Regions from separate parts of the Lysinibacillus sp. FW12 genome, predicted to be linked through region 2. Evidence: riboswitches for the same ligand, from Rfam matches in the RefSeq annotation. Region 2 holds a riboswitch; each other region holds the start of a gene.
The links. A riboswitch is a leader RNA that binds a small molecule or an ion and turns the genes downstream of it on or off. The one in region 2 is predicted to bind cobalamin.
Positions count from the first base shown of each region.

Region 1: another riboswitch for cobalamin. It lies ahead of SJW71_RS12930 (hypothetical protein); the one in region 2 lies ahead of SJW71_RS09815 ((2Fe-2S) ferredoxin domain-containing protein).
Region 3: another riboswitch for cobalamin. It lies ahead of SJW71_RS12920 (ABC transporter substrate-binding protein); the one in region 2 lies ahead of SJW71_RS09815 ((2Fe-2S) ferredoxin domain-containing protein).

Region 1 covers NZ_CP139094.1:2,514,483-2,518,743, reverse strand. The annotation lists gene SJW71_RS12945 (hypothetical protein) at 1-332, shown strand, start outside; gene SJW71_RS12940 (phBC6A51 family helix-turn-helix protein) at 317-721, shown strand; gene SJW71_RS12935 (hypothetical protein) at 1,554-1,865, shown strand; cobalamin riboswitch at 1,971-2,154, shown strand; gene SJW71_RS12930 (hypothetical protein) at 2,383-3,105, shown strand; gene SJW71_RS12925 (GTP-binding protein) at 3,567-4,261, opposite strand, start outside.
Region 2 covers NZ_CP139094.1:1,923,508-1,927,768, forward strand. The annotation lists gene SJW71_RS09795 (energy-coupling factor ABC transporter ATP-binding protein) at 1-304, opposite strand, end outside; gene cbiQ (cobalt ECF transporter T component CbiQ) at 301-1,074, opposite strand; gene SJW71_RS09805 (energy-coupling factor ABC transporter substrate-binding protein) at 1,080-1,352, opposite strand; gene SJW71_RS09810 (energy-coupling factor ABC transporter permease) at 1,354-2,100, opposite strand; cobalamin riboswitch at 2,245-2,428, opposite strand; cobalamin riboswitch at 2,673-2,855, shown strand; gene SJW71_RS09815 ((2Fe-2S) ferredoxin domain-containing protein) at 3,002-3,373, shown strand; gene cobJ (precorrin-3B C(17)-methyltransferase) at 3,378-4,261, shown strand, end outside.
Region 3 covers NZ_CP139094.1:2,510,175-2,514,435, reverse strand. The annotation lists gene SJW71_RS12925 (GTP-binding protein) at 1-1,196, opposite strand, end outside; cobalamin riboswitch at 1,379-1,565, shown strand; gene SJW71_RS12920 (ABC transporter substrate-binding protein) at 1,692-2,687, shown strand; gene SJW71_RS12915 (precorrin-3B methylase) at 2,747-3,424, shown strand; gene SJW71_RS12910 (S9 family peptidase) at 3,497-4,261, shown strand, end outside.

The DNA.
Region 1 (4,261 bases), 590 kb from region 2:
ACGCAGAATTATTACTAACGGCAAAGGAAATTGTAGCATTGGGTGAACTAGAACGTGTTAACGATTGGTTAGGGTTGCTAAAGGTTGCGAGAGAAGCAAAGGATTTAATACTGGGTTCTACGTGTACACTGATAGCCGATATCTTACGTATCGCTACAAATGGTAATAGTAGAATGCACTACGCAAATTTAGCGGATATGCTTGTAAGTATCATTGAAGAAACACCTTATTCCGTTTATTCCGAGGATGCTTATAAAGGTGACTATGACGGGAATTTCGACCAATACTACGCTGATAAACGAGAGGAGTTAGTTAAATGGCGAGCAAACTAGAAGGTATTTTAAAAGAACTGACAGCTGATCAGGCGAAGGCTGCCGAATTGATTTATGAAAACGATCTATTACCGAAGGGTAAGCGTCGTTCTTATGTTGAAATTGCAAAGGAAATTGGCGTATCTGATCGTACATTACGTAAATGGAGACAGTTACCCGCAATGTTAGAGTATAAGTCAGCAGTAACAGATACGTATTTAGCTGATAATCGTACACGGGTTATGCAGGCTCTTATTAACGAATGTGAGGCGGGTAATGCCTCGATGATGAAACTATACATGCAAACGATGGGTATGCTCGTTGACAAGGCGGAACTTGAGATTAAAGCGCCGACAGCCGATCCAGATGCAGTTGCAGCTAAGTTGGCGAGTATTAAAGCACGCTTATAAATAGCGATATATCAACGTTTTAGAGCGTTAAATTATTATAAATGCGGAGTTGGCTACGTGCTGGCTTCGCTCTTTTTTATGCGTTGGAATGGCGTTAGGACTTCCGTTTTATTCCGAAATACGAGGAAACATCGGGTAGAAGGCGCTGGCGCGTGTGGGTACTCGAAAACAAATCGTTATCTGACAATTTATCCGATATTTTATACAGCATTTTATGCAGTATTGTAACGTATGTGCAAGCAGAGATAGTCGAAAGAACTGTGGTATATCAACGATGTATAAGATTGTGTATATCATATTTTTGCGTAGAAGTTACAAAAGTCAGTTGTATCAACGTTTTATCGTTATTTTCAGTTTACATAATCAAGCTTATGGGAAGTTAAAGACGAATATTTATTCGTTTGATATTCATTGCGTCAATTAAACGTTGGATAACTCGAAAATCCCCCCAAGCCACCTACTTCCTACAAGTGCTTTCTGCTGTCCGATAATCGCAGACACTATTTTTAAAACAAGCCGGTTTTTTGCGATGTCAGAAGTAGCGAGAACCGTTAAATCGGATAGTTGATCGTTTCGAGTCTTCTAAGTGACGATAGTTATTAGTTTGAATATTCCTTAGATGGAAAATAAAGAATGTTATTATTCCGATTTAACTTGCGTCAGTTTTGCGTCAATACTATTTCTCCGTATTCTAACAATACCGCAAAGTTAAACCGAATAATATCGGACGACTTTCCTTTGTTTTTGTCCAATCTATTTCGGATAATTTAGCGGATATTTATAAAAGTATATTTGCGCTAGAATATCGAAATAGAAAGAGAGGTAATTAAAAATGTGGCATAGGGAAAACATTTTAACAGCAGACGTTAGAGCAGCGTTTAATTTAACCGAAGGGCAAGTGAGATCAATCGTAATGGCTATGAGAAAAAGAGTTGGAATTTTTACGACTAAAGTTGGCGGTGATTTACGTTATAATGCTCGAGAGGTAAGTGTTGTAGAGTTCGTTCGTACTAGGATGAACGAGAATTATTTACTTGATGATGCGTGTGATTTAGCAGTATTAACGCATTATGGGAAGGATGAAAACGATATAATAAAACAGTATCTACTATCTGAGTTACAAAGAATAGAAGGTAAAGAATGATAAGTTGGAAAATATTACGATATTTGACTTTAGAAAAACGCTACTTTACAATTGATTTTAGTAATCTAATAGGAATGTGGAGTACACTCGATTCCTATGACAACTAAATAGCGTGTAGTAATAGGTGTAAATTGCGTGCAATTTGCTTAAAAGGGAAGTCGGTGAGAATCCGACACTGTCCCGCAACTGTAAATGTGAGCGACTTTTCAGCATCCACTGTCTTTGGACGGGAAGGAGAAAAGAAGCGATGATCATGAGTCAGGATACCTGCCTGTTACGAGTACACACCATAAACCTACGAGGAATAGGAGGTGGCATGTTGACAAAACAGAATGCTCTGTTCGTCACAGTACGTCAAACGCCCAAAGTTCATGAAGGGGTTCATCATCGGGCTCATTCACATTTACTTCGGGTTTGTTTGGCATTGTGTGATGAAGAAAGTTAATGTAAAGGATTTCCTCAAAGAATAGGAAGTCCTTTTTTGTTTTGAAAAAATGTACGCAAAGGGGATGCACGTATGATGTATGTAGAAATGAACATTTGTAAGCAACCACGCACAGAAACAGCCAAGAAAGCGAAAACGAGAATGGCGGTTGAATCACTGATCGATCAATTATTAGCAACGAAGCTCATTCGCAATGATCGTTTCTTTGAGCAAATTTTATATAATAAAGATATTATTTGGATCCAAAATGGGGAGGTCAATGGTCATCTTTTTGCGAAGGCATCGGTAACTGATCAACTGAAAACGAAGACCAATAGCTTTATGATGTATATGCCGTCCAATCCAATTGTCTATGAGGTGAATGGGGAGCCGTACCATTTCATAACACGTATTGATTCAACACGGGCAAAGCCTAATCTTGAACGGCTGACATTCGAGCCAAAGCCTATTTTAAGTGCTGCACGAGTGAATGATTTACTATGCTCCATTGTGATGCGTTTTTATGAAACGTATATACAGGATTTAGCACCACAGCACGACAAACTCATCGCATTTGTACAGCAGGAATATGCCCAGTTTATTGAAGCGGTACAAGAATTAAATAATGATCATTTCAACTGGCATCCGCGCGGTAACGGCCATGAGCTTTTGCTGAAATTAATTGATCATTTACAACTTATCAAAAATCATCCAGGCAAAGTGTTAATTGATTTCACAAACTCGCATGACTATGTAATCGTCCAACCAGCATATTTCGTGCACAAGCCAACAAAAAAAGCAGTCGGTGCCCTATAAATATAAGCCCTCCAACCAACGGAGGGCTTATTTTAATTAAAGAATATCGCTGCTTGAGTGAAGACCCGCGAAAGGAGAGGAAACACCCGCGTTTGAGCGAAGAATACCCGCGGAAGGAGAGGAAACACCCGCGCAAGAGCGAAGAATACCCGCGAAAGAGGTAAACACCCGCGCAAGAGCGAAGAATACCCGCGGAAGGAGAGGAAATACCCGCGCAAGAGCGAGGAATACCCGCGAAAGAGGTAAACACCCGCACTAGAGCGAAGAATACCCGCGCAAGAGGTAAACACCCGCACTAGAGCGAGGAATACCCGCGGAAGGAGAGCAAATACCCGCGTTAGAGCGAGGAAAACCCGCGAAAGGAGCAAACACCCGCGCTAGAGCTAGGAATACCTGCGGAAGGAAGAATCCCTGCCGCCAAGAGCAAATCCCCACGCGAGCGGTGCCACCCAATCCCGATATTATTGGCAATGCATGGCGGCTTGTGCTTCTTGCCAAGGGACGGTGTAGCCTTTGCCTTTCGCGCAAAAGATGCTAGAGGAACTATATTCAGGGTCGGCATTTTTATCGTAGCCAATTTGTGCAATGACTTCCTCGGGGTTATGGCACACATCATAGCCGTCAAACTGTAGTGTTAGTGCGCCCTTTCCATTTGTATAGGCAGCAAAGGTTGTGCTATAGCTCATCAAAGTGGCAACGGGCGCACGTCCTGTTAGCACTACATCTGTTTCCGTCAAGATTGGGTCATCGAATGTACCCGCTGCTTGTTGAATGTCGGTCATCATGCGGCCAATAAAGTCATTAGAGGCTTTCATTTTAAAGCGATAGTATGGCTCCAGTAAGACATTCTGCGCTTGCTCAAGTCCTTGGCGTAACGCTCGGAAAGTAGCTTCTCGGAAATCACCGCCCGATGTGTGTTCATTGTGCCCGCGACCTGTCAACAGCGTAAAATGAACATCGGTTAGCGGGAAGCCTGTCAGTAGTCCATGATGCTCCCGTTCAAATAAGTGCTTTTCAACAAGTCGTTGGTTACCTACTGATAAATCATCCGCATGACAGGCATTGCTAAAAGTTATGCCTGTTCCACGTGGATTTGGCTCCAATAATACATGCACTTCCGCATAATGCTTGAGTGGCTCAAAATGGCCATAGCCTG
Region 2 (4,261 bases):
GCTTGACAGTGCCTGAAAAAAGTTGATGATCCGCATCTTGAAAAACGATGCCGACTTGCTGGCGAAGTGCCTTTAATGCCTTTCGATTGTATTGAAGCTTATTTCCTTCAAATAATATCGTTCCAGCAGTTGGCTTCAAGATGCCGTTCAGATGCTGAAATAAAGTCGATTTTCCAGCACCATTATGACCTAGGATGGCGATTTTTTTTCCTTTAGGTATGTGTAAGGTAATGTCTGTCAGAGCCTTCGTTCCATCAGCATAGGCATAGGACAGCTGATTTAGTTCAAAATAACAGTTTTTCATGAGAAGTATCCTCCATAAACGATGAGCACTAGAAAAATAACGGCCATGCCTAGCCAGTTTTTCTTGCTATAAGAGCTCGTCTCTTGCCAATAAACGCTTTCACCACCCCGTGACTGCATGGCATTGTTGAGCTCTCGACTACGCTGAAACATTTCAACAAATAGTGCCGCAATAAGCATAGATATAGAGCGTAGCCACTGCATAGGTGAATGGTAGCCAAGCCTGGCCTGCTGGGCTAGATGAATTTTTTGCATGCTCTCTAAAAAAATAAAGATAAAATGATAGGTTAATTCTACTAGCTCGACTAGGAGTGAGGGAAGTCGCCATTGTCGTAGCACAAAACAAATTCCTTGTACGGATGTGGTCAAAATTAAAAAATATAAACAGCTAATACTGCCAAGAACGATAAAGAACAAGTGTTGCGCAGTTAGGACACTTGCTTTCCCGATGAATATTGTCCAAGCCATCCACGTGAAAGACCAAACATGCGCAGGTAAGACAGTGGTTGAAGGTGTAATAGCTAGTAAAATGGATACGAGACTCGTCAGCAAGAAAAAAGCTGGTAGTAATAGTAATTTAATATAGTATTTAAGCGGGATTTTCGCACCTATAATGATAAAAGCACTCATTACAAAAAATGTAATGAGTGAAAGACCTTCATCTTTCATGATAAGCGTTACTAGAAGTAGTCCAAGTGAAAAGATCATTTTTTCAAGTGGATGAACGAACGCTAGCTTATTGAGGTAGGCATATTTATCAATGAGCAACATGTTGGTTAACCTTCTTTATGTTTGCCGCGCATATAGCCAATGAAGTAGCCAATAAAACCAGCACCAATAGCGGCTTGTAGGACGAATAATAAGCTTTCGATTTCACCACTTGGCGGCTCCCATAAGCTGTCGAACCACGGTTCATATTCTGCATCGATTTCTCCAATAGCAGCTTCTGCTTCTCCATCAGCACCACCAAATTCTGCTCCTTTTTGGATGAACAGTGGGATGATGGCTAACAGCACTACAATCACTAATAGCAATACATTACGTTTCATTTTAATGTGCCTCCTTTGTAGAGAAAACACGTAAAGTTTTTAATTCGCTGACATTGTATTTTTTCAAGAAATTCATCACAATGACTGTTAAAATTCCTTCACTAACGGCTAACGGAATTTGTGTTAAGGCAAAAATTCCTGCGAACTTTGTAAAGGATGCCATAAAACCTCCAACCTCTGAAGGGAAGGCTAGTGCTAGTTGGACAGAAGTCACAATATATGTACCTAAGTCACCAAGCATAGCGGCAAAGAAAACGGCAAGTGAAAATGACAACCCTATTTGTTGAGCCCCTTTAAAAACAAAGTAAGCAATAAACGGACCGACAATAGCCATAGAAAAGGCATTGGCTCCTAAAGTAGTGATACCACCATGCGCTAATAGTAATGATTGGAATAATAACACAATCGTCCCAATGACACTCATTGCTAAAGGTCCAAATAAAACTGTTCCAAGTCCAACGCCAGTTGGGTGGGAGCAGCTCCCGGTAACAGAGGGGATCTTTAAGGCCGATAGCACAAAAGCAAAGGCTCCTGAAAGCCCTAAGAGCATTTTTGTTTCAGGGTTTTCTTCCATTGTTTTTCGAATGGAACGCAATCCTAGAATAATAAAGGGAGTCGTGATGACCCACCAAAAAATGGCCCATTCAATGGGTAAAAAGCCTTCCATGATATGCATAGCAAAGGCCCGGTTTGGCACGATTAACAAGGCCAATAAAAAATAACTAAGTTTCCACCATGAAAATGTCAAAAGCTTTCCTCCTAACGATTAGTTTTTTAAGAATGTAGCGTGCGTAAAATAAAAAAGCACTTCTCCGCTGCTGGAAAAGTGCATAGCTAAAAAAAGCAAATCATTCTCATCTGCTAAGCCGCACACCTATCCTCGTAGGTTGAAACGATCACCTTTTTTTCGGCAGGTCTCCTGGCTCTAGTTCAACACTTTATAGGTCTTCCCATCATTGGACAGTGACATTATCTATAAAGCTCCCTATTACAGTGGCGGGACCGCGCCGGATTCAAACCGGCTTCCCTTTTAAGTAAAATGGCAAGCATTTTACACCGAAAAAACATAAAGTTGTGAGATTTCACGACAAAGTGTAACATAAATTTCCATAATTGTGCTAGATTTTTTTATATAAAAATTTTTAATTGCATATCCATATAGAAAATTTAGATAGAAGTAAGGAGAACTTAGTTTTTTAAAGAATAAGATTCGAGCAAAATTGATAAATTTGTCATAAATTTTTAAAGAAATATTGAAATTTTAAAATAATAAGATATGATAGAGACAGTTTTCTAAACAATTGAAGAAGATAATAAATTTCATATAAAACGTCAATAAGTGCTCGAATAGCTCGAGATAATAGGGAAATTGGTGAAAATCCAATACAGCCCCCGCTACTGTAATAGCTGATGAATTCGCAGGTACCACTGGTGAAAACTTGGGAAGGTGCGATAGTAAAATGAAGCTTAAGTCAGGAAACCTGCTTATTTGATTGTGCATGCAAACTTTTCGGAGGGAGAAGTTGAAGCGAGAGCGAGTACCTGTATTTTATTCTATTCGTTTTTATTTGGCTTCTACAAAACCTTTACTCTTCGTTAAGAGTGAGGGTTTTTTCTTTTTCCAGAAAGCAAATGAGGGGAGACAGAAGATGACAACATGGAATTTAGAGGGGATGAAAACACATCTCTTTATTTGCAATGGCAGTAGCTGCATGAGAAAGGATGCTGAGGAAATTACCTTAGCCATTCGAGATGAAATACAGCGACAAGCACTCGATCAGGAAATACATACGACAAGAACGCGCTGTAATGGACGATGCAAGGATGCTTGTGTAGTCATCGCCTATCCACAAGGAAATTGGTATCGAGTGCCATCAACAGAGCATGCAAGAATACTCGTACAAGATTTACATCATGAATCATTATACAACGAACATGTCTTTACACTTCGGGAAGGTACATTACAGCGTACAGCACAAACGACAGCCATTAAAGGGATCGAAAAGGTGAAAGAGGGGTAACAGCATGGCGCAAAAAGGGAAAATTTTCGTAGTGGGCTTTGGACCTGGAGATTTTAAGCATATTACGACACGAGCAGTAGAGGCTTTACAACAAAGTGATATGATCATAGGCTATAAAACCTATGTAGAGCTTATTCAAGATTTAGTCAGTGCAAAGTCTATTGTCAGTACCGGAATGACAGAAGAGGTATCACGTGCTCAAGAGGCTGTTCGTCAAGCAGAATCAGGCAGCATCGTCTCCGTAATTTCGAGTGGGGATGCTGGCGTCTATGGTATGGCGGGATTAGTGTACGAAGTGTTAATCGAATTAGGCTGGACAGAAGCTACAGGCATTGAAGTAGAAATAGTTCCTGGTATTTCAGCAATCAATTCATGTGCTAGTTTACTAGGGGCTCCGATTATGCATGATGCTTGTACCATTAGTCTGAGTGATCACCTAACACCATGGAATTTAATTGCAAAGCGTGTCGAGGCTGCTGCAATGGCTGATTTTGTTATTGCTTTATACAATCCTAAAAGTGGTAGGAGAACAAGACAAATTGTAGAAGCACAACGAATTCTCTTAGAATATCGCTCGCCAGACACACCAGTAGGACTTGTAAAAAGTGCCTATAGAGAACGTCAGGAAGTGACGATGACAACATTAGCAGAAATGCTCGAACATGATATTGGTATGCTGACAACCGTGATTATCGGGAATTCATCAACATTTTTCTATGATAATAAAATGATTACGCCACGTGGCTACCAGCGTAAATATACACTTGGGGAAGAAAAACAGCCATTACGACCACATCAGCGTTTACGTGAAGAAAATGAGCCGTGGGCAATGAACCAAGAGACAGGGACTGCACGTGATGACTTTGCAGCAGACCCTAATGCTGGCCG
Region 3 (4,261 bases), 590 kb from region 2:
AAAGAAACGACTAATGAAAAACGCTTCTGTAATACCTCAACAAGTACCTCTAGCTGAATAACGCCCATTATATGCACGTGGATTTCCTGGAATTTTTCCTGCCAGAGAACACGCAATGAAGGCTCTTCCGCTTCTAACAAACGAAAAATTTGTAGCACTTCTTTAATATGTTGGTCGCCTTCATATTGTACCTTTGCCTGTAAGGTTGGGACGAGCTCGTACGGCTGCGATTGTGTAGTACTGCCAATGCGGTCTCCAATAGTTGCCTGACTTAACCCTTTAACAGCAAATATCTCACCCGCTTCAACATGTTGAACGGTTTCAAAGCGATTGCCATTATAAAGGCGAATTTCTGTGATTTTTTCTGTTGTCTCGCCAAAGGTAAATTCATCCCGCACATGTAAGGACCCCTGCATGGCCTTCATAAAGGTTAAACGCTGGTGGCCGTCGTGTCGTATTTTAAAAACCTCTCCCTGAAACGGTGCATCCTGTTCAAAATGAGTATCGGTTAATAAAGGAAGCTGGGCAATAAATTCCTGAATGCCCTCATCCTTTAAGGCCGAGCCTGTAAAGCAAGGGAAAGCACATTCACTTGTAATCATGTCCTTTAGCTGTGCTAGACATTGTTCATGTTCCAACGATTCATTCAAAAAGGCATCGAGTAATTCTTCATCTCGCTCTGCCAGCCATTCCATCATACTACTAGAAAGATAATCTGCTCGAAGCGGTTCATCGATCAACAAGACATCTGGTGAGCAATCTTTACGTAGCTGCTTCATGACTGCCTCTACGTTGGCCCCTTCACGATCGATTTTATTGATAAAAAAGAAGGTTGGGACATGATATTTACGTAACAGCTGCCATACTGTTTCTGTATGACCTTGCACGCCCTCCACTGCACTGATAATAATAATGGCGTAATCCATGACTCGAATGGAACGCTCCATTTCAGGGGAGAAATCGACATGCCCTGGTGTATCAATTAACGTGTATGTATCATCGCCGATGTTCATGCGACCTTGCTCGGCAAATATGGTGATGCCACGCTTGCGCTCTAATTCATGATTATCGAGAAAGGTATCCTGGTGATCGACACGGCCTCGGGCTTGAATACTATTTGTATGAAAAAGTACTTGCTCAGAAAATGTTGTTTTCCCTGCATCGACATGGGCAAGTACACCAATTGTTTTGTACATAACCAATCCTCGTTTCTATCCAGTGCTATCTTCCCATTGTAACAGAATTCTCGTAGAAATATTTCTTGTAAAATAGTTCGTCTTTATGTCGAAATAGTGCTAATATAATGGGGATTATGGATGTCACGCCATGTTCCTCATTGCGTGATTAATCTTCTTCTGCTAGTCTATCAATAGTATTAACCATTATAAAATGTATTGGTGCAAATGGCATTTGTCATTTGCTTAAAAGGGAAATCGGTGTAATTCCGATGCTGTCCCGCAACTGTAAATGGGGAGTCTATACAACGTGCCACTGTAGTGTAGCTATGGGAAGGCGTATAGATGATGAACCTAAGCCAGGATACCTGCCAATATGAACAGTTAACTAAGAACCACGAGGATGGGGATAGTGATAAAGGTGACCATACCATTTTTTCACTATGCTTCTCTCTTGGCGACAAGAGGGTTTTTTTATGCCCTCAAAACTATATTCATAACAAAGGAGATTAGGACATGAAGAAATGGAATAGTTTATGGCTCATCATGGTCATTGCCTTAGTAGCTGTTTTAGGCGCTTGTAATGCAACGGACAACAAAGAGTCTGCAGAACAGGGTGAAAAGGTTGAGCCGTCCGAGACAGCAACAACAGAAGTAACGATCGAAAATAATGATACAACGCAAACATACAAGGAAGCACCAAAAAAAGCGATTAGTTTAAATCAGCATGTAACGGAAATCATGCTGGCATTAGGATTAGAGGATTCCATGGTAGGAACAGCTTACTTAGATGATACAATCTATGAGCCATTACAAGAAGCTTACGATAAGGTCCCTGTGCTTTCAGATCAATATCCAACGAAGGAGCAAGTAATTGATGCAGAGGCGGATTTCTTATATGCAGGCTGGAAAAGTGGCTTTGGTGAAAAGGGCGTAGGAACTCCGGAAGAGCTAGAGGCATTAGGGATTCATACGTATTTACATACAGCTTCCAATATGACAAAGCCGACATTAGAGGATATTTTCACTGATATTCGCAATATCGCGAAGATTTTCCGGGTGGAGGATCGTGGAGAAGCCTTAATTGAGCAAATGACGAAAGACGTAGAAAACGTACAGTCGAAATTACCGAAAGATGATGAAAATTTACGTGTGTTAGTGTTTGACAGCGGTGAAAAGGATATCTTTACAGCTGGTCAAAACTTTATGAATGAGCTAGTGACCATCGCTGGTGGTCAAAATATTTTTGGTGATGTGGAATCCGGCTGGACAACCGTATCAAAAGAAGATGCAGTAGACCGTAACCCAGAGGTGGTGGTTGTCATTGATTACGGTGAAACAACAGCAGAACAAAAGATTCAATTCTTAAAAAATGATCCCGCATTGAAGGAGATGGAAGCTGTTAAAAATGAGCGCTTTGTTATTCTTCCGCTATCAGGAGCATCTGAAGGAGTTCGAGCAGCAGAGGCGATTGAAATTTTAGCAAAAGGCTTCTATCCTGAAAATTTTTAATCTAACAACAATCCGAGCTAGCGTTTTTGCTAGCTCCTTTTTCATAAGGAGAGATATCCATGAATGCATTTCAAAAAAACGTACCAGATCAAACCTTCGAAACACTTAGCCAACAAGGCGAATTTACACGCTTAGCTGTCAGTCCTGGCATTATTAATAAGCATTACACGCCAGCACAATTTCAAAAAATAGCCGAGATTGTTGGAGAAAAGGGGGCAATTAAGTATTCGGCTTCTTATAGTATTTTAGTATCCGTCCCGACGAGTGCTGCCGCACAAGCTGTTCAAGCCTTACAGGAAGCGGGTCTACATATCGCACCAGCAGGACCTAGTATCGTCATGAAGGCATGTGATTTTTGTGATGGTGAAAAAATGGAGGCAGTGCATATTACAGAACAGCTCTATCATACGTTAGAGAGGATTCAGGTCCCTTCGAGAGTGCGTGTTAACGTGAATGGCTGTGCCTCTGCCTGCTATAACCCATCTTTTGATGATATAGGACTCGTTTATCAAAACGAAAGCTTTGATGTTTATTTAGGGGCTATACCGATGGGGGCAAAGGCACAGGCTGGCACATTATTCGCAAAAAGGGTAGGGGTAGAACAGATTGAAGGCTTTGTGCTACAAATTATAAGCCTTTATCAGGAGTATGCACGTCCTCATGAGCCCTTTTATAAATTTTATCGTAGAACAAAATCCACTGAATATTGGGAAATAGTAAAAGATTCTATTAAATAGCAGGAATATTACTTAGGGTGTCGAAGTATTGTAATAAGGCAATAAAAATTACAAATCCAAAGGAGTAAGAACATGACATCGAAACAAGGAATTCAACCAGAAGATCTTTATCACTTAAAATCGGTAGCAGATCCCCAGCTATCACCTGATGGCACTGAGGTAATATATGTAGAGACGCGTATTGATGAAAAGAAAAAAGACTATATATCCAATTTATTTTACATACACTTGAAGGATAGAACGCCAAAGCAATGGACATTTGGAGAGGATAGAACAAGTGCTCCTGTTTGGTCTCCGGATGGCAGTCAAATTGCCTTTTTGTCAACGAGAACGGGGCAGCCCCAAATTTATGTTTTGTCAAAAGCGGGGGGTGAGGCAAAACAAGTGACACATTGTAAAAATGGTGCGTCATCTCCTGTATGGTCACCGTGCGGAAAGAAAATTGCCTTTTCTGTTAAGCTAGGGAAGGATGAATCTATCTTAGACAAGGTGGAGGATGAAAAGAAAGAGGAGAAAGAAGTAAAGCCTCTCGAAATAGACAAGATGAAACATAAATCAGATGCAGGTGGGTTCTTGGATTTGGAGCAGTTTACCCACATTGCCATCGTCGATTTGGAATCGGGTGAGCTTGAGCAAGTGACGGAAGGAAATGAACATTTCCATCTTGATACATGGTCGCCAAATGGACAATATCTTACGTATTTAGCAGATAAAGCGGAGGATTTAGATTTCTCATTTAATATCGATATTTTCTTATTAAATGTAGAGACAAAAGAGACGCGCCAGCTTACGCAAGGAACAGGCATGTATTATCAAACTTCATGGTCACCGAATAGT